One region of the Acidovorax sp. PRC11 genome, then DNA from elsewhere that is predicted to be linked to it. Evidence: predicted binding sites of a transcription regulator. Region 1 holds the regulator's gene; each other region holds the start of a gene.
The links. The regulator LexA, encoded in region 1, represses DNA repair genes until DNA is damaged. The targets are predictions, from matches to a motif close to ACTGTATNNNNATACAGT.
Positions count from the first base shown of each region.

Region 2: the regulator LexA is predicted to act here: its motif matches at 4,328-4,345, upstream of Q9R47_RS22555 (PA0069 family radical SAM protein).
Region 3: the regulator LexA is predicted to act here: its motif matches at 2,231-2,248, upstream of recA (recombinase RecA).

Region 1 is NZ_JAUZUQ010000003.1:242,722-248,987, forward strand. Features, by position in the region: gene Q9R47_RS05055 (Trm112 family protein) at 1-1, shown strand, start outside; gene kdsB (3-deoxy-manno-octulosonate cytidylyltransferase) at 1-792, shown strand, start outside; gene adk (adenylate kinase) at 960-1,616, shown strand; gene Q9R47_RS05070 (asparaginase) at 1,781-2,746, opposite strand; gene lexA (transcriptional repressor LexA) at 2,857-3,531, shown strand; gene Q9R47_RS05080 (hypothetical protein) at 3,746-4,243, shown strand; gene hrpA (ATP-dependent RNA helicase HrpA) at 4,302-6,266, opposite strand, start outside.
Region 2 is NZ_JAUZUQ010000031.1:24,309-30,574, forward strand. Features, by position in the region: gene Q9R47_RS22545 (phosphoethanolamine transferase) at 1-1,264, shown strand, start outside; gene Q9R47_RS22550 (methyl-accepting chemotaxis protein) at 1,521-3,134, shown strand; gene Q9R47_RS22555 (PA0069 family radical SAM protein) at 3,170-4,306, opposite strand; gene Q9R47_RS22560 (hypothetical protein) at 4,479-5,081, shown strand; gene Q9R47_RS22565 (citryl-CoA lyase) at 5,166-6,017, opposite strand; gene Q9R47_RS22570 (CoA transferase) at 6,014-6,266, opposite strand, start outside.
Region 3 is NZ_JAUZUQ010000002.1:338,704-344,969, reverse strand. Features, by position in the region: gene Q9R47_RS03625 (sensor histidine kinase N-terminal domain-containing protein) at 1-710, opposite strand, end outside; gene Q9R47_RS03620 (response regulator transcription factor) at 727-1,410, opposite strand; gene Q9R47_RS03615 (MarR family winged helix-turn-helix transcriptional regulator) at 1,624-2,148, opposite strand; gene recA (recombinase RecA) at 2,312-3,385, shown strand; gene recX (recombination regulator RecX) at 3,465-3,941, shown strand; gene Q9R47_RS03600 (hypothetical protein) at 4,059-5,069, opposite strand; gene Q9R47_RS03595 (FAD-dependent oxidoreductase) at 5,062-6,266, opposite strand, start outside.

The sequences.
Region 1 (6,266 bases):
AGCGGCGCGGCTGCACCGACCGCCGACTTCACCGTCCTGATCCCGGCCCGCCTGGCCTCCACGCGGCTGCCCGACAAACCGCTCGCCGACATCGGCGGCCTGCCCATGGTGGTGCGGGTCGCGCGGCAGGCCGCACGCAGCGGCGCCGCGCGCGTGGTGGTCGCGGCCGACCATCCCCGCATCCTGGAGGCGTGCGCCACGCACGGCGTCAAGGCGGTCGCCACGCGCGCGGACCATCCGAGCGGCAGCGACCGCCTGGCCGAGGCCTGCGCGCTGCTCGGCCTCGCGGGCGACGACATCGTGGTCAACGTGCAGGGCGACGAGCCGCTGATCGATCCCGCGCTGATCGATGCCGTGGCCGCCCTGCTGCCCGCGCGCCCCGAGGCCTCCATGGGCACGGCCGCCCATGCGATCCACAGTCTCGCCGACTACGCCAACCCGAACGTGGTGAAGGTGGTGCTGGACGGGCGTGGCCTGGCCCACTACTTCAGCCGTGCCTCCATCCCGCATGCGCGGGACCATGCGGGTGCCGCCTGGTGGGAGCCGGGGCACCCGGGCATGCCGGCCGGCTACGCGCCGCTGCGGCACGTCGGCATCTACAGCTACCGTGCAGCCTTCCTGCAGGCCTTCCCCGCCCTGCCGCCCGCCCCCACCGAAGCCGTCGAGGCGCTGGAACAGTTGCGCGCGCTCTGGCACGGGCACCGCATCGCCGTCCACGTGGCCGACGCCGCCCCGGGCCCGGGCGTGGACACCCCCGAAGACCTCGCCAGGGTGCGCGCACTGCTGGGCTGAACCCGCCTGCACGGCGCCTGCGCCGCGCCGTCACGACGGTGTCGCAGTTGTCAGTCAGACGGAAGGACACGCATGCTATCCTTGCCCGCGATTGAAAGCGCCACCCCGGGCCCTACGGCAGCCCCGGGCGTCGCGCGCTGGCCGAATTCAACACTTAGAGGACTTCCATGAGACTGATTCTTTTGGGCGCGCCCGGCGCCGGGAAGGGCACGCAAGCCGCGTTCATCTGCCAGAAATACGGCATTCCGCAGATCTCGACGGGCGACATGCTGCGCGCCGCCGTCAAGGCCGGCACGCCGCTGGGCCTGGAGGCCAAGGCCGTGATGGATGCCGGCAAGCTGGTGAGCGACGACCTCATCATCGGTCTCGTGAAGGACCGCATCGCCCAGCCCGACTGCGCCCAGGGATTCCTCTTCGACGGCTTTCCGCGCACCATTCCCCAGGCCGACGCCATGAAGGCCGCGGGCGTGAAGCTCGATTACGTGCTGGAGATCGACGTGCCGTTCGAGGCCATCGTCGAGCGCATGAGCGGCCGCCGTTCGCACCCCGCCAGCGGGCGCACCTACCACGTGCGCTTCAACCCGCCGAAGGTGGAAGGCAAGGACGACGTCACCGGCGAGGAGCTGATCCAGCGCGAGGACGACAAGGAAGAGACCGTGAAGAAGCGCCTGGAGGTGTACAGCGCCCAGACGCGCCCGCTCGTGGAGTACTACTCCAGCTGGGCCAAGGCCGATCCCGCCAACGCACCGAAGTACCGCGCCATCAGCGGCACGGGTTCGGTCGAAGAGATCACGCAGCGGGCACTCGCCGCGCTCGCGGACTGACATCCGCCTGGCGGGGCCCGGGCCGGGGCACGCGGCCCGGCCAGGGTCCAGCACCAAGACGACGCCGCCTTCGGGCGGCGTTTTTGCGTGCGGGGCCGATCCCCGCTCGTGCTGCCGCCGGCAGCGGCCGGCAGGCGGCCCCCGGCCTCCGGTCCACGCCGCAGTCAGGCGCGCGCCAGCAATTCCAGGAGCAGATCCACGCGCGCCTTCACCGGGCCCATGCCTCGCGCGTCGGGCAGCGTGTCGTCCGGGCGCGGCAGCACGCGGCCCAGGGGGCAGCGCGTGCTCACACGGACCGCCGTTCCCCCCGCCTGCGCCCGCTCCAGCGCGGACTGCAGGCGGTGGTGCAGCGTCCCGTTGCCCGTGGCGGCCACCACGATGCCGTCCACACCGTCCGCGGCCAGCAGTTCCACGGCGCGACCGGTGGCGCCCGCATGGGACAGCACGATCTCCACGCGCGGCCAGGCGGCGGCCTGCGCGACGGCCTGCAGGGCGGAGTCCGCCGACTCCGCGGCCGCGGGCCAGCCTCCGGCCAGCCGCACGGCCCCCTGCTCCACCCAGCCGAGAGGGCCGGCTTCGCCCGAATCGAACGCATGCAGCCGCTGGGGATGCACCTTGCGCACGCCCCGGGCACCATGGATCTCACCGGCCGCCACCGCCACCACGCCGTGCGCGCCGGGCGTGGCGGCCACGGCCACGCCGTCGAGCAGGTTCTGCGGCCCGTCCGGGGCTGTGGCGGTGGCCGGGCGCATGGCGGACACCAGCACCACCGGCTTGTGCCGCGCGCCAGCCAGCACCCGGTGCAGGAACCACGCGGTCTCCTCCAGCGTGTCGGTGCCGTGCGTCACCACGACCGCGCGCACGCCGGGGTCGGCCAGGTGCGCGGCACACCGCAGCGCCAGCGCCTTCCAGACGTCCTCGTCCATGTCCTTGCTGTCGATCTGGGCCACCTGCTCCGACACGAGCTGCGCCGCGCCGGCGGCCTGCGCCAGCCCGGGCACGGCGTCCAGAAGCGCGCCGATGCCCACCTGCGCGGCCGTGTAGCCGATGGTGTCTTCCGCGCTGGCAGCCGTTCCGGCGATGGTTCCGCCGGTGCCGAGCACCACGATTTTTTCTGCACCCACTTGCATTGCCTTTAGAAACTGTTTAAAAATACAGTGACTGGATCGAACCACAGGGTTGGCCGATCCGCCCCTTCCAGCGCCGGTCCGGCGCCAATATCCTTCACCGGAGTGCCCGCATGCTCGACAGCCCCAAGCTCACCGCCCGCCAGCAGCAGATCCTCGACCTCATCCAGACGGCCATCGCCCGCACCGGCGCGCCGCCCACGCGGGCCGAGATCGCTGCGGAGTTCGGTTTCAAGTCCGCCAACGCGGCCGAAGAGCACCTGCAGGCGCTCGCGCGCAAGGGCGTCATCGAACTGGTGAGCGGCACGTCCCGCGGCATCCGCCTGCGGGGCGAGGCCGTGCGGTCCATCAATGCCGCCCGCGGCACCCAGTTCCACCTGCCCATTCCCGGCATCTCGCAGCTCATGCTGCCGCTGATCGGCCGCGTCGCAGCCGGCTCGCCGATTCTCGCCGAGGAACATGTGGACCAGACCTACAGCGTCGAAGGCAGCCTGTTCCAGCACAAGCCCGACTACCTGCTCAAGGTGCGCGGCATGTCGATGCGCGATGCCGGCATCATGGACGGCGACCTGCTCGCCGTGCAGTCCACGCGCGATGCACGCAACGGGCAGATCATCGTGGCCCGCCTGGGTGATGAGGTCACGGTGAAGCGCCTGCGCCGCACGGCGGGCTCCATCGAGCTGCTGCCGGAGAACCCCGACTACCCGATCATCACCGTGCAGCCGGGCGAAGCCTTCGAGATCGAAGGCCTGGCCGTCGGGCTCATCCGCAACACGATGCTGATGTAACCGCAGCGGGCTCCGCTCGGAACGGCGGTCGCACGGCATCTCTCGGGTGCCGGGCCAGGCTGCCGCATTCCCTGCACCCCTCCTTCCAGCGTTGCCCAGGTGGCGGGCGCTGGCCCTCCCCTTCGCGTGGATGGCCAACCCTGCGGCATCGCCCTGCCTGTTCGAGGCCAATCCTGCCAGTGTTCAACCCATCCTGACCGCTGGAGATTTTTTCATGGCAAAGGCTCTGCTCGATTTCACGGCCCTCTCTTCGTTCCGTCCGCTGCGCGGGCTCTTCCGGTGGCTGCGGGGCGCTCCGGCGGCCCGCAGCGAGGCCGCGGCCCCGGCCTGGTCGCGCTGGCCGCACCGTCCGGCCTGCACCGTGCATGGCGCGGTGGACGAGCCGATGCGCCCGCGTGCCCACCGTGACGAGAACATCGAAGGCGAAGGTCCGGCCGCAGCTGGTTCGACCGCTGCCGGTCAACCGGCCAGCCACCTCGGCGGCATTTTCACCTCCACAACCCCCGTTCTCGCACTCCCGGCTCCCGCCGAGCGGGGCGCGCGCCACGCAGCCGCCTCGGGGCGCGGCTGCACGGCCCGGGTCCCGGGGCCGGTGCGGGTGGTCCAGCGCCGCCATGCGGGGACGCCGGAGCGTTTCGTGATCTCCGGCCGCATGGCCGACGTGCGGGCGGAGCTGGAACGCTGGGCCGCTGCCGAGGCGGTGCTGAACTGATGGGGGCAAGGCGCTCTTGCCGAGCGTCTTCACGGCCCAGCAGAAAGGTTTCCGCTTCTCAGCTGTTGATCTGCGCCCAGAGCTTGTCCAGCCGCTTCACGCTCACCGGCTGCGGCGTGCGCAGCTCCTGCGCGAAGAAGCTCACCCGCAGTTCCTCCAGCAGCCAGCGCAGCTCCTGCATGCGCGCATCCACCTGGCCCTTGCGCTCCGCCACCAGGCGCCAGTAGCGCTGCTCCTGCGGACGCAGTTCCGCGAGCCGGGTGGCGTCGCGCGCGGCATCGGTGCGCACCTTGTCCAGGCGCAGCGTGATGGCCTTCAAATAACGCGCGAAGTGCGCGAGCTGCGACCAGGGCGCGGCGGCCAGGAAGTTCTTCGGCATGAGCCGCTGCAGTTGCTGTTGGGCGTCCTGCGTGGCATCGGGCGCGGCTTTCGTGTCCTTGATCTTGCGGGCCGCCGCGGCGTATTCGAGCAGGATCGCACCGGCCAGCCGGGCGACCTCGTTGGCGATCAGCGTGAGCCGGCCCCGGCCTTCCTGCACCCGGCGCTGGAAGTCCGCGTCCGTCGTCGGCAGGGGTTCGACCAGGAAGGCCCGGTCCAGCGCCACGTCGATGATCTGCGCGCGCAGTTCCTCCTGCGTACCCAGCGGCATATAGGCCACCGCCATCTTCTGCAGGTCCGGGATGTTCTTTTCAAGGTACTTGAGCGCATCCTTGATCTGCAGCGCGAACAGCCGGCGCAGGCCCGCGCGGTGGCGCGCCGCGGCCACCCCGGGTTCGTCGAACACCTCGATGGTCACGGCATCGCCGCCATCGATGAGCGCCGGGAAGCCGATCAGCGTCTGCCCGCCCTTGCGGATCTCCATGAGCTCTGGCAATTCGCCGAAGGTCCAGGCCGTGTAGCGCTGGCCCGCCGGCACGGCGGCCGGCGCGGGTGCGGGAGCGGCCACCGGGCCGGCGCTGGCCGGTATTGCGGCGGCGGAAGCCGCACGCCCGTCTCCGGGCCTGCCGTGCGCTCCTCCGCCCTTGCGGGAGCGTTCAGAAGCGGGCGTCTCCGCAGGGGCCACGTCGGGCTCGGGCTCTGGAGCGGCGCCCGCGAGCTTGAGCCCCGCCAGGGCCTGGAAGGCCCCCCGGGCCCTGGCGCCCCATTCGGCCTTGAGTGCGCCCAGGTTGCGGCCCTGGCCCAACTGCCGTCCGTCCTCGTGCACCACGCGGAAGTTCATGAACAGGTGCGGGCTCAGCATGTCGAGCTTGAAGTCCGCGCGCTTCACATCGAGCGAGGTCTCGTCACGCACCTGCTTGAGCAGCACGTCCACCAGGCTGCCCTGCCCGAAGCGCTCGGGCGTGCCGAGCAGCTCGGCCAGGCGCGCGGCGTTGTCCGGCAGCGGCACGAAGCGGCTGCGCGGGCGCTGCGGCAGGCTTTTGAGCAGCGCCTGGATCTTGTCCTTGAGCATGCCGGGCACCAGCCATTCGCAGCGGTCCTCGCTCACCTGGTTGAGCACGAAGAGCGGCACCGTGACGGTGACGCCGTCGCGCGGGTCTCCGGGTTCGTGCAGGTAGGTGGCCGCGCAGTCCACCCCGCCCAGCCGCACCATGCGCGGGAAGGCGCTGGTGGTGATGCCCGCGGCCTCGTGCCGCATCAGCTCGTCGCGGGTGAGCTTGAGCAGGTCCGGCTTCGCCCGGCTGGCCTCGCGGTACCAGGTTTCGAAATCCGCGCCGGTGCAGATGTCGGCAGGCACCTGCTGGTCGTAGAAGGCATAGATGAGCTCTTCGTCCACCAGCACGTCCTGGCGGCGCGACTTGTGCTCCAGCTCCTCCACCTTGGCGATGAGCTTGCGGTTGGCGGGCAGGAACGGCAGCCGGCGCTCCCAGTCCTGCGGCCACTGGTCGCCGACCAGCGCCTCGCGCAGGAAGATATCGCGCGCGGTGCGCGGGTCCACCTTTCCGAAGTTCACGCGCCGGTTGTTGTAGATGACGATGCCGTAGAGCGTGGCGCGCTCCAGCGCCGTCACCTGCGCGGCCTTGCG
Region 2 (6,266 bases), on a different contig from region 1:
GCTCGTCTGGCTGCTGCGCGCACGCGTGCGGCCGCTGGGCTGGCGCCGCCGCGCGCTGCACCAGGGCGCGTTCGTGCTGGGTGCCTTCGCCATGGCGGCGGTGTGCATCTTCGCGGTGTTCCAGGATTTCTCGGCCACCATGCGCAACCACACGCGCATGCGCTACCTCATCAACCCGCTCAACAGCATCTACGCCGTCGGCAGCCTGGCCGCCAAGCCGCTGCGGCACGACCGCGGCCCCCTGCAGCCGCTGGGCCGCGACGCCCACCTGGGCGCGAGCTACCAGGGCCAGACGGCGCCGCCGCTGCTGGTCCTCGTGCTCGGCGAGACGGGCCGGAGCGGCAATTTCGGGCTGAACGGCTATGCGCGCGACACCACCCCGGAGCTGTCGGCGCGCAAGGACATCGCCAGCGCGACCGATGCCTGGTCCTGCGGCACCAGCACCGCCGCCTCGGTGCCCTGCATGTATTCGCATCTCGGGCGCCAGGCCTACGAGAAGCGGCCTGCCGACTACGAAGGCCTGATGGACGTGCTGCAGCATGCGGGCCTCGCCGTGCTGTGGGTGGACAACCAGTCCGGCTGCAAGGGCGTCTGCGACCGCGTTTCCAACGCGAGCACCTCGGCCCACCCCACCGATCCCCAATGGTGCGCCGATGGCCGGGAGTGCCTGGACGACGTGATGCTGCAGGGCCTGGACGACCGCATCGCGGCCCTGCCCGCGGACCAGCGGGCCCGCGGCGTGGTCGTGGTGCTGCACCAGATGGGCAGCCACGGGCCCGCCTACACCAAGCGCTCGCTGCCGTCGCAGAAGAAGTTCCAGCCGGAATGCCTGACCTCCGCGCTGCAGGAGTGCACGCGCGAGCAGGTGGTGAACGCCTACGACAACAGCATCGTCTCCACCGACCACTTCCTGAACAGCACCATCGGCTGGCTGGAGGCGCGCTCCGGCAGCGCCCAGACCGCCATGGTGTACCTGGCGGACCACGGCGAATCCCTCGGCGAAGGCGGCATCTACCTGCACGGCATGCCGTACGCCATCGCGCCCGACGTGCAGAAGCACGTGCCCTGGATCACCTGGCTGTCGCCGGCCATGCAGCAGCGCACGGGCATCGCCACCGCCTGCCTCCAGAAGGACCTGCGCAGCCGGCATCTCACGCACGACAACTATTTCCACTCCGTGCTGGGGCTGATGGACGTGCGCACCGGCGTCTACGAGGCCGCGCAGGACATGTACGCGGAGTGCCGGCAAACCGGCCGGGGCTGAGGGGGCGGCGCGGCCCGCCGCTCCGGAGGGTTGAGGGCAACGGTCCATGCGCGCCGGCCGCATATCGCAGCCCGAAGGTGTTGCGCGGAACCATCACACCGCGGGCCAATACGGGGTTATCGCCTCCTGCCGAGTTTCTTTCCACGGAAAACATCTGGTGACACGTCACGGCTGCGCGCGGTTGCGTCACTATCGTGATCCGCAGCGAGGTTGCTGCAGGCAGAACGACTCTTGCGGCGTTCTTCGAGGTCACTCCATGAAAAAACTCACCCTCCGTCAGAAGCTCTGGCTGCCCCTGGTCCTGGCATTGCTGGGGCTGCTCGGCCTCACCTTCGCGAACGCATGGCAGGCGCGCACGCTGCAGTACGAGGCACGGCAGACGGCCCTGTCCGACATCACGGACATGTCGCTGTCCATCCTGCGCGACTACGAGAAGCAGGCGCAGGCGGGCAAGATGGGCCAGGAAGAGGCCCAGCGCGCGGCCAGGGAGCGCGTGGCGGCCCAGCGCTACGGCAAGGACGGCTACGTCACGGTCATCGGCGCCGACTCGGTGATGGTCATGCACCCGATCAAGGCGGAGCTGAACGGCAAGAACATGCTGTCTTTCAAGGATGCCAAGGGCACGCCGCTCTACGTGAACATCGCTGCCGCCGGCAGTTCCGCGCAAGGGCGCGGCTTCCTCGAATACTGGTGGCCGCGCCCCGGCAGCGACGCGCCCAGCCCCAAGATCGGCTACGCCGTGCGCTTCAAGCCCTGGAACTGGGACCTCGTCGCCGGCGACTACGTGGACGACATCGAGCAGACCTTCCGCAACACGCTCTACCGGGCCATCGGCCTGCTCGCGCTGCTGGGCCTGGCGCTGTCGGTGTTCGCGGGCTTCGTGGTGCGCGACATCGAGCGCTCCGTGGGTGGCGAGCCCGGGGCCGCCGCGCAGGCCGCGCTGCGCATGGCCGAGGGAGACCTGCAGGCACGGATCGCGCTGCGCCCCGGCGACGACCGCAGCCTGATGCACGCGATCGGCTTCATGCGCGACCGCCTCGGCGCGATCCTGCAGCGCATCCAGCAGGCCACCGGCACCATCGACCACGCAGCGGCGGAGATCTCGCAGGGCAACGCCGACCTGTCGCGCCGCACGGAGCAGCAGGCCTCCTCGCTGCAGCAGACCGCCTCCAGCATGGAAGAGCTCACCGCCACCGTGCGCCAGAACGCCGACAACGCACGCCAGGCGGCCCAGTACGTGTCCGCCACCGCGCAGACGGCGGCCCAGGGCGGCGAGGCGGTGCAACAGGTGGTGCAGAGCATGCGCGCCATCAATGCCAGCTCGCGCAAGATCGGCGACATCATCGGCGTGATCGACGGCATCGCCTTCCAGACCAACATCCTGGCGCTGAACGCGGCCGTGGAGGCGGCGCGGGCCGGCGAACAGGGCCGCGGCTTCGCGGTCGTCGCCGGCGAGGTGCGCAGCCTGGCGCAGCGCAGCGCCGAGGCGGCCAAGGAGATCAAGTCGCTCATCAGCGAATCGGTCAACGAGGTGCAGAGCGGGTCGGAACTCGTCGAGCAGGCGGGCCGCACCATGGGCGAGGTGGTGGAGTCGGTGCACCGCATCTCGGGCCTCATGGAGGGCATCGCCGCGGCCAATGCCCAGCAGACCGCGGGCATCGAGGAAGTGAACCGCGCCGTCACGCAGATGGACGAGATGACCCAGCAGAACGCCGCGATGGTGGAGGAGGCGAGCGCCGCGACCTCCGCGATGGCATCGCAGGTGTCGGTGCTGCGCGAGGCGCTGGCGGTGTTCCGGCTGCAGGACGGGCAAGGCGTGGATGCACGGTCCCCATCCCCGCAGGGCGGGCTGCGGCGCCTCCCGGCCTGACCGCCGGCGCCGGAATCGCGGCGGTGCGCGGGGCGTCAGAACAGGCTCCCCTGCCCCCTCGCCAGTCCCGGCCGGTACTGCGCCATGTCCAGCTCGATGCGCTCGCGGTTCAGCCCGAGCCGCCGGCACGCCGCCATGAACCGCTGGCGCAGCAGGTCGGCCCAGAGGCCCGATCCCTTCATGCGCGAGCCGAAGCGGCTGTCGTAGCTGCGGCCGGCGGCGCGGGCCTCGGTGCCGAGGCCGTGCAGGTCCTGGATGCGCGCCATGACGCGCTCGGCGCGCTGGGGATAGTGCAGTCCCAGCCATTCGCGCATCAGGCCGTCCAGCTCCCACGGCAGGCGGATGGCGGTGTAGAAGGCCGAGGTGGCGCCGGCGTCGCGCGCGGCCTCCAGCACCTGTTCCATGTCTTCGGTGATGAACGGGATCTGCGGCGCCACGCTCACACCCACGGGGATGCCCGCCTCCACCAGCGTGCGGATGGTGCGCAGGCGGCGGTGCGGGGCGGCGGCGCGCGGCTCGAGCCGCCGGGCCAGCGCCGGATCGAGCGTGGTGATGGTGACGTAGACAGCGGCCAGGCGGTCGCGCGCGAGGGGGGCGAGCAGATCGATGTCGCGCTCCACGCCGCTCGACTTGGTGATGAGCGAGAGCGGGTGCCGCACGTCGCGCAGCACCTCGATCACCGCGCGCGTGAGGCCGAGTTCGCGTTCCACGGGCTGGTAGCAGTCGGTGGCGGAACCGACGTTGAGCAGGTGCGGCACGTGGCCCGGGCGCGCGAGTTCATCGCGCAGCACGCTGGCGATGTTGTGCTTGGCGATGATGCGCGTCTCGAAGTCCAGCCCCGGCGACAGGTTGAGGTAGCTGTGCGTGGGCCGCGCATAGCAGTAGACGCAGCCATGCTCGCAGCCGCGGTAGGGATTGACCGAGTGGTCGAAGAAGATGTCGGGCGAATCGTTGGCGCAGATCGCGCTGCGCGCCGTCTCCAGGATGACCTGGGTGGCGGGCGGCGCGGGCGTGCCGCCATCGCCGTCGCCATCGCCGCCTCCGTGCGCCGAGGAGCCGCCCCAGCCGTCGTCGAACGCGCCACGCACGTCGCGCATGAAACGGTGCGGCGTGCGCGTTGCCGTGCCGCGGCCCTTGATGGCCTGCAACGGAACCAGGATTTCTTCGTTCACAGGTCAACTCCATCGCTTGTGACTGTATGAATATACAGCCTTCGGATACACTGTGTGCAGCAGGAGATTTCACTCCGTGGCACAGTGTGCAGATGGCCCGCGCCGCATGGCGCCGGGCCGTCGCCTGCCCCCGTTTTGCCGGCCCTGCCCACCCCTTTCCAGAACACCGCCCATGCCTGCGCCCTCTTCCGTCACCGCTGCAGAAACACTGCCGCCCGCGCTTGCGCCGCAGGCCGTGGCGGTCGCGGCCGTGGCGCCGGTCGGTGCCGCGTCCGGCGAACCCGGTGCCGCTGCCGAGGCATCGGCAGGTGCGGCCGTGGTCGCCGCCACGGGCTGGTGCGCCGCCACGCGCCGATGGGGGCGCGGCGACTGGACGCCCGAATGGTTCTGCGCCTTCCTCGCCGGCAACCAGCGCGAGCAGAGCCGGTTCCGCAAGGAACTGGCCACCATGCGCGGCTCCGTGGTGTGGCTGCTGCGCCAGCGCCGCCAGGGCCGCTGGAGCGCCGAGGAGCGCGAGCGCCTGCGCGGCGTGATGCGCTCGGCGTCGTCGGTCAGCCCCTACCTTTTGGTATGGGCGGTGCCGGGGTCGCTGCTGTTGCTGCCGTTCATGGCCTGGTTCATCGACCGCCGGCGCACCGCTCGCGAGCGCGCGGCCGTGACGGCGGCGGGGGCGGCGGTGCTTCCGGTGGAGGGCGCTGCCGTGGCGCTCGTCGCGGACTCTTCCCTGCCGCTGGCCGAACCGGCCGACGGACCCCTGGGCTCGCCGCTGCGCTGACTTCCGCCGCACGCCGGGCCGCCCGGAGCCGTGCCCGTCACCATCTCCCCCGCCGGACAGGGCCCTGCATGGGCGCGGCGTGCGTCAGGGCGTAGGAATGTCCCCGGGCACCTCGCGCTGCGCAGGCCCGTCGTAGCGCCAGATGTATTCGCGCGGAATCGGCCCCTTGTTGCGGCCGCCCTGCTGCATCTGTTCCCAGGCATGGGCCAGGATGCCGACCGAGCGCGAGAGGCAGAACAGCCCGCGCGCCAGCGGCGGCGGGAATCCCAGTTCGGCATAGATGACGGCCGTCGCGCCGTCGATGTTCATCGGAATGCGCCGCCCGCCCTTGCGTTCGGCCAGCCCGCTTTCCACGGCCCGCGCGATGCGTGCGAAGCGGCCGCCGACATGGCCCTGCGCCGCGGCCGCATCGACCAGCGCCAGCAGGCGCGGAGCCCGGGGATCGACGGGATGGAAGCGGTGCCCGAAGCCCGGGACGAACTTGCCGTGGCGCGCGATGGCTGCGTCGAGGCCGGCCTGCACCGCCGTGGCGGCGTCGGCGCCCGCATCCTCGCGGGCCGCGATGTCCAGGTACATCTCCACGGCCTGCTCGCCCGCCCCGCCATGCACGTCGCCGAGCACGTTCAGCGCGGAGGCCATGGCGTTGTTGAGCCCCACGCCGCAGGTGGCGGCCATGCGGGCGATGCCGATGCTCGGCGCCTGCGGGCCGTGGTCCACCGCCGAGACGAGCGCCGCCTCCAGCAGCCGCGCCTGGCCCTCGCCCGGCAGCTCGCCGCGCGTCATGAGCCACGCCATCTGGGCGAAGCCCACGCGCCCGATCAGCTGCTCGATCGGGTAGCCGTGGTAGCGGATCTCGCCGGGTGCCATGTCGATGATGGAAGTGCGCCACCAGTCGCGCACGCCCTCGCGGACTTCTTCTGCGGTCTTCGTCGTCATACGGCCTGCTCCTGCTGGAGGGATTCGATGTCCTGGGCGCTGAAGCCCAGTTCGGCGAGGATCGCCGCGGTGTGCTGCCCGAGTTCGGGCGGGGGCGACGCCACCGAAGGCGCCTCGCCGTTGAGCTTGAAGCCGGTGCGCACCAGCCGCACGTCGCGGCCCACGCCGGGCACCTGCGGATAGGTGGCCACCATGCCACGCTCCGCGATCTGCGGAATGTCCAGCGCCTGCGGCACCGTGTAGACGGGG
Region 3 (6,266 bases), on a different contig from region 1:
AGCAGATCGTTCACCGAATCGACGAGCGGGGCCACCTCCAGCGGCACGGCGCGGTGGTCCAGCGGCGAAAGATCGTCGGGATCGCGCGCGCGGATGCGCTCCTCCAGCCGGTGCAGCGGCTGGATGCCGCGCGCCAGCGCCAGCCACACCAGCAGCACCGCCAGCGGCAGGATCACGAACTGCGGGAGCATCACGCCCTTGATGATTTCGGTGGCCAGCACGCTGCGCTTCTCGCGCGTCTCGGCCACCTGCACCAGCGCCGCGGGCGCCCCCGGCATCGGCAGCCGCACCCAGATCGCCGCCACGCGGATCTCGATCCCCCGCAGTTCGGCGTCGCGCAGGCGCACCAGCCCCGACAGCGGCCGATCGTCTTCCGGCGACTGCGGCCGCGGCAGATCGCGCTCGCCCGACAGGTACTCGCCCTGGGGCCCGAGCACCTGGTAGTAGACGATGTCGGACTCGTCCGCGCGCAGGATCTCGCCCGCGGGCTGGGGCAGGTTGAACTGTGCCCGGCCGTCCTGCACGGTCACCAGCTGCGCCAGCGCGTGGGCGTTGTACTCCAGCGCCCGGTCGAACGGCTTGTTGGCCAGCCCCTGGGCGACCAGCCAGGTGAGCGCCAGGCTCACGGGCCACAGCAGCAGCAGCGGCGTGAGCATCCAGTCGAGGATTTCCCCGAAGAGCGAGCGCTGCTCGCGCTGGAAGATCTTCACGGCCGCCCTCCGTGCATCACGCGCCCTGCGCCGCCACCTTCTCCAGGCAATACCCCAGGCCGCGCACGGTGGCGATGCGGATCGGGCCGCGCTCGATCTTCTTGCGCAGGCGGTGGATGTAGACCTCGATGGCGTTGTTGCTCACCTCTTCGCCCCACTCGCACAGGCGCTCGACCAGTTGCTCCTTGCTCACGAGGCGGCCGGCGCGCTGCAGCAGCACTTCCAGCAGCCCGAGTTCGCGCGCCGACAGCTCCACCAGCCTCCCGTCGATCGTGGCCATCCGGCCGGCCTGGTCGTAGACGAGCGGGCCGTGCCGGATGGTGCTGCTGGTGGCGCCCATGCCGCGGCGCGTGAGGGCGCGCACGCGCGCCTCCAGCTCCTGCAGCGAGAACGGCTTGGCCATGTAATCGTCCGCGCCGTAGTCCAGGCCCTTGACGCGCTCCTCGACGCTGTCGGCCGCCGTGAGGATCAGCACCGGCAGGGCCGAGCCCCGGCCCCGCAGGCGCTTGAGCACCTCCAGCCCGTGCATGCGCGGCAGCCCGAGGTCGAGGATCAGCAGATCGAACTCCTGCGTGGTGGCGAGCACCGTGTCCACCTCGCTGCCGCTCGCCACGTGGTCCACCACGGCGCCGGAGCCCCGCAGCGTGCGCAGCAGGCCGTCCGCCAGCACCTGATCGTCTTCGGCAATGAGGATGCGCATGGGGTGTCTCCTGGCGTTTTCAGTATTTCTGCAGAGCGAGGTACCGCAGGCGCTTTCCGCGGCACGGCATCGATTCTAGGACCGCAGGGCGCCGCCGTTGAGAGCGGCTCACGCGACCCAGCGAAGCGGTTCTGGCGAGGCGCCGCATCGCAGGCAGTACGAGCCGTACGACAAGATGCGGCAACGACGCCAGAAGGGTCGTTTGAGCCGCTCTCAGCCCCGCCCTCCGTCGCCGCCCGCATAGGCCTCCAGCCCCAGCGCGACGACCGCGGCCACCTCGTCGCCCACCTCGGCGCGGAATTCCGATTCGGCCTGTGCGACCGCATCGCGGAACGCCTGCAGCCAGGCCAGGCCGGTCTCCGTGAAACGCACGCGCCGGGAGCGGGCATCGTGCGGGTCCGGCTCGCGCACCACCAGCCCCCAGGCCTCGCACTGCTCGACCAGCGCGGCCATCGACTGCTTGGCCATGCCGGCGCGCGCGGCCAGGTCGGTCAGCCGGTCGCCCTGCAGGGAGAGGTGCCGCGTGATGTGGATGTGCGCCGCGCTCACCTGGTCGCGCGCGGCCAGGTGCGACAGCGCCAGCGGCACGTGCACGTCGTGCGCCATCAGCTCCAGCACGCGGGCATCGAAACGCCGCATCGCATGGCCGAGCAGCCGGCCCAGGTGGGTGAGGCGCCAGGCGTCGTCGCGGGTGGCGAGACTGGCCGACGGAGGCTGTGGAAAGGACGTGGAAGGCATCCGCCGGATTGTCAGGCAAACTGATCAAAAGAGGCATTGTTTGCAAAGTATGCCGCCCATACACTACTGATCAAGCATCCAGCCTGTGATTGAAAACAGCCACCGACGGCGGTTCCTCCATCCCGGCTTTCTTCCTTCGTTTTTCCTACTTCAGGAGTTCTCCATGGACGCACCCGTCAAGAACAACGCCGCCAACAGCGAAAAGGCCAAGGCCCTGCAGGCAGCCCTCGCCCAGATCGAAAAGCAGTTCGGCAAGGGCACCATCATGCGCCTGGGCGAAGGCGAAGCCATCGAGGACATCCAGGTGGTGTCCACCGGCTCGCTCGGCCTGGACGTCGCACTGGGCGTCGGCGGCCTGCCGCGCGGCCGCGTGATCGAGATCTACGGCCCGGAATCCTCCGGCAAGACCACGCTCACGCTGCAGGTCATCGCCGAGATGCAGAAGCAGAACGGCACCTGCGCCTTCGTCGATGCCGAGCATGCGCTCGACATCCAGTACGCCCAGAAACTCGGCGTGCACGTGCCCGACCTGCTCATCAGCCAGCCCGACACCGGCGAGCAGGCCCTGGAAATCGTGGACAGCCTCGTGCGGTCCGGCGCCGTCGACCTCATCGTCATCGACTCGGTCGCCGCCCTGACCCCGAAGGCCGAAATCGAGGGCGAAATGGGCGACGCGCTGCCCGGCCTGCAGGCCCGCCTCATGAGCCAGGCACTGCGCAAGCTCACCGCCACGATCAAGAAGACCAATTGCATGGTCATCTTCATCAACCAGATCCGCATGAAGATCGGCGTGATGTTCGGCAGCCCCGAAACCACCACCGGCGGCAACGCGCTGAAGTTCTACGCCTCCGTGCGCCTGGACATCCGCCGCACCGGCACCATCAAGAAGGGCGACGAGGCCATCGGCAACGAGACCAAGGTGAAGGTGGTGAAGAACAAGGTGAGCCCGCCCTTCAAGACGGCCGAGTTCGACATCCTCTTCGGCGAAGGCATCAGCCGCGAGGGCGAGATCATCGACATGGGCGTGAACGCGCGCATCATCGACAAGAGCGGCGCCTGGTACGCCTACAACGGCGAGAAGATCGGCCAGGGCCGCGACAACGCGCGCGAGTTCCTGCGCGAGAACGCCGAACTCGCCCGCGAGATCGAGAACCGCGTGCGCGAAGACCTGGGCGTCTCGCTGCTGCCGCCGAGCAGCGCTCCGGCCGCAGCCGCCGGGACGGGCGACGACGCCTGACGTCCGGCTGCACAAGCGCCGGCCGGCCGTGCATGCGGCCGTCCGGCGCTTGTGCTTTCGCTCCCGCCTGCACCCATCCATGCGAAACAACTCCACGCTCTCGCTCAAGGGCCGTGCGCTGCGCCTGCTGGCGCAGCGCGAGCATTCCCGCCCCGAGCTCGAAGCCAAGCTCGCACGCCATGTGCAGGAAGGCGACGACCTGCGCGCGGTGCTGGACGAGCTCCAGGCCAAGGACTTCATCAATGCCGGCCGCGTGGCCGAATCCGTGGTGCACCGCCGTGCGGCGCGGCTGGGCACGCAGCGCGTGGTGCAGGAGCTGCGCGCCAAGGGTCTGGACGACGCGCTGGTGCGCGAAACCGCAGAGCGCCTGCGCGGCAGCGAGGCGGCACGGGCCCTGGCCGTCTGGCGCCAGCGCTTCGGCAGCCCGCCGGCCACGCCGCAGGAGCGGGCGCGGCAGATGCGCTTCCTGGCAGCGCGCGGATTTCCGGGCGACGTGGTGCGGCGTGTCGTGAACGGACGTGTGGACACGGACGACGGCATGCCGGAAGACGGCTGACGAAAAGGCCGGCACCGAAAGCCCCCCCATGCGTGAAGCGCGCGGACCTGCCGGCCTGCAAGCACCGGCGGGTCCGCGCTCATCCCACCCCACCCTACCCCATTGCGCCCCACCGCGTCACGCCACCGCAGCCCCTGCAACGGCAGGCACTGCGGCCGCCGGGGTTTCGGGTACGGCCCGTGTTCCACCCGCCGCCTTCACCCGCCGGATGCCTTCCGCGATGACCCGCGCATACGTCCCGAACGCCTGCCCTTCCTGCAGCAGCAGCCGCGGGATGGCGAGTTCGCACTCCAGCAGCTGGATGCGGCCGTCTCCGGTATGGATGCCATCCACCCGCGCGAACCACAGCGGCCCGTAGCGCCGTTCGAGCGCGTCGTTCACGCGGACGGCCCAGGCCTCGTCCCGCGGGCTCGGCGTCCAGCGGAAATTGCACCCCCCGAGGCGTTCATGCGCCCACCAGCCGCCAGCGCCCACGGTCTTGCGCACGGTGTGGCTGAGCCTCCCGCCCAGGAAGACGAACGACAACTCGCCGAACTCCAGCACCGACGGCAGGAAGGGCTGCACGATCAGATCGTGCGTCTGCGCGAGGGCGGCAAGGTCGCCCTCCCGCGCGAACGCATCGCCCTCCAGCACGAAATGGTGCTCGTCCAGGGACGGGCCGCGGCGCGATACGCGGATCGTGTTCCACGAACCCGAGGAAATGGTCGGCTTCACGACCACGTCGGTCCAACCCTGCTCTTCCATGAGGTGGGACAGGTTGAAGGCAGTGCCCTTGTCGATCCAGCGGGTGGGAATGAGCTCGATGCCGTCCTGGCCGAGCTTGCGCAGGTAGCGGCCCTTGTCGAGTGCGTCGATCACCAGCGGCAGCGGATTGGCCATCGGCACCGGGCCGCGGCGCACCTGCTGCAGCCGGCGGTGGACGTTCTCCACCCGCTGCCGGAAGGCAGGATCCTTGTGGTACCAGCGGCACATGCGCAGGTTGACGAGGTCCACGTCTTCCAGGTCGAGCGCCTCGAATGCGTCGATGTGGACCATGCGGGCTTCCACGCCTTCGGCACGCAGGGCGGCCTCCACGCCCGGGTACTCGAGGTGCGGCGCACCGAGGCTGAGATAGATGGCCTTATGCATCGGGGCCGCTCCCGCTCTTGGCTGCGGCGCCGTGCGCCAGCACACCGGCGCCGCGGCGCACGGGCCGCAGCCGCATCGTCAGCTTGCGCCATCCCGTGTCCGCCGCATCGTAGAGGTAGCCGAAGAGGAAGCTCCCCAGCAGGCCCAGGGGCCGCAAACGGATCACCCAGTCGAGCTTCGTGTTGACGGAGATCGGCAGGGCGTCGAACCAGCTGGCGGTGCCCGGCGGCCGCTGCGAAGCCGGCTGCACCAGATCGCGTCCGCTGAGGTCCACGGGGCGGCCCTTCCGGGCGAACGGCAGCTTCCAGATCTGCGGCAGCGGGGCCGTGACGCTGAGCACGCTCGTGATCGGCGGGAGGGTGATGCCGTGGGCCAGCCGCCAGCGGGCCCGCTCGGCGATCTTCGACTGCAGATGGCGCTGGATCGATTCGATGCGCGCAGGCGCCAGGCCCAGCCAGTAAGGCGAGCGGGAATAGAAGAGCCGCTGCTCCACCCCGGCGCGCAATTGGGCGAGCTCGGGGGTTTGCCGGTCGGCGTACCCTTCCGTCTGCACCAGCCAGCGGGTCAGCTTGGCCCGGGTGCTGCCCATGCACCAGAAGATCGCCATGTCGAGGATGTGCGAGAGCAGGAAGAACCGCGGGTCTTCGATCGCCGGCGTGTATTTCTCCCGCACCATGTTGCGCAGCATGTGCCAGTCCTGCCGCGTGGCCTCGTTGACGCGGTCGATGTAGGCCTGGTCGATGCGGCGCGTCTTCACGTGCCGCTCGACGATGTTGGCGATGTGCCAGCTCGACACCAGCGCCAGCGCGATGCCCTGGCTGTAGTAGGCGTCGATGATGCTGCCCGCATCGCCGGCCATGGCGTAGCGGCGCCCGCTGACGAAGCGGTCCGTCCAGTGCTGCACGTTGCGGAAGGACTGGAACTCCAGCAGCGTCTCCTCGCCGATGAGGCCATCCAGCAGCGGATGGCGGTGGATCAGCGACCAGAACTGCTCGCGCGGCGTCCGCTCGGGGGGCGCCATGCGCTGGTCGAAGGTGACGCCGACGCTGATCCGGTTCTGCGACAGCCGGATGACCCAGATCCAGTAGCCCACGCCCCAGAGATGCACGGTATAGAGGTCGCGCGGCGTGCGCTGGCCCGAACGCAGCAGCGCGGTCCACTGCTCGCCGAACTTGGCATCGTCCACATGGGAGAACT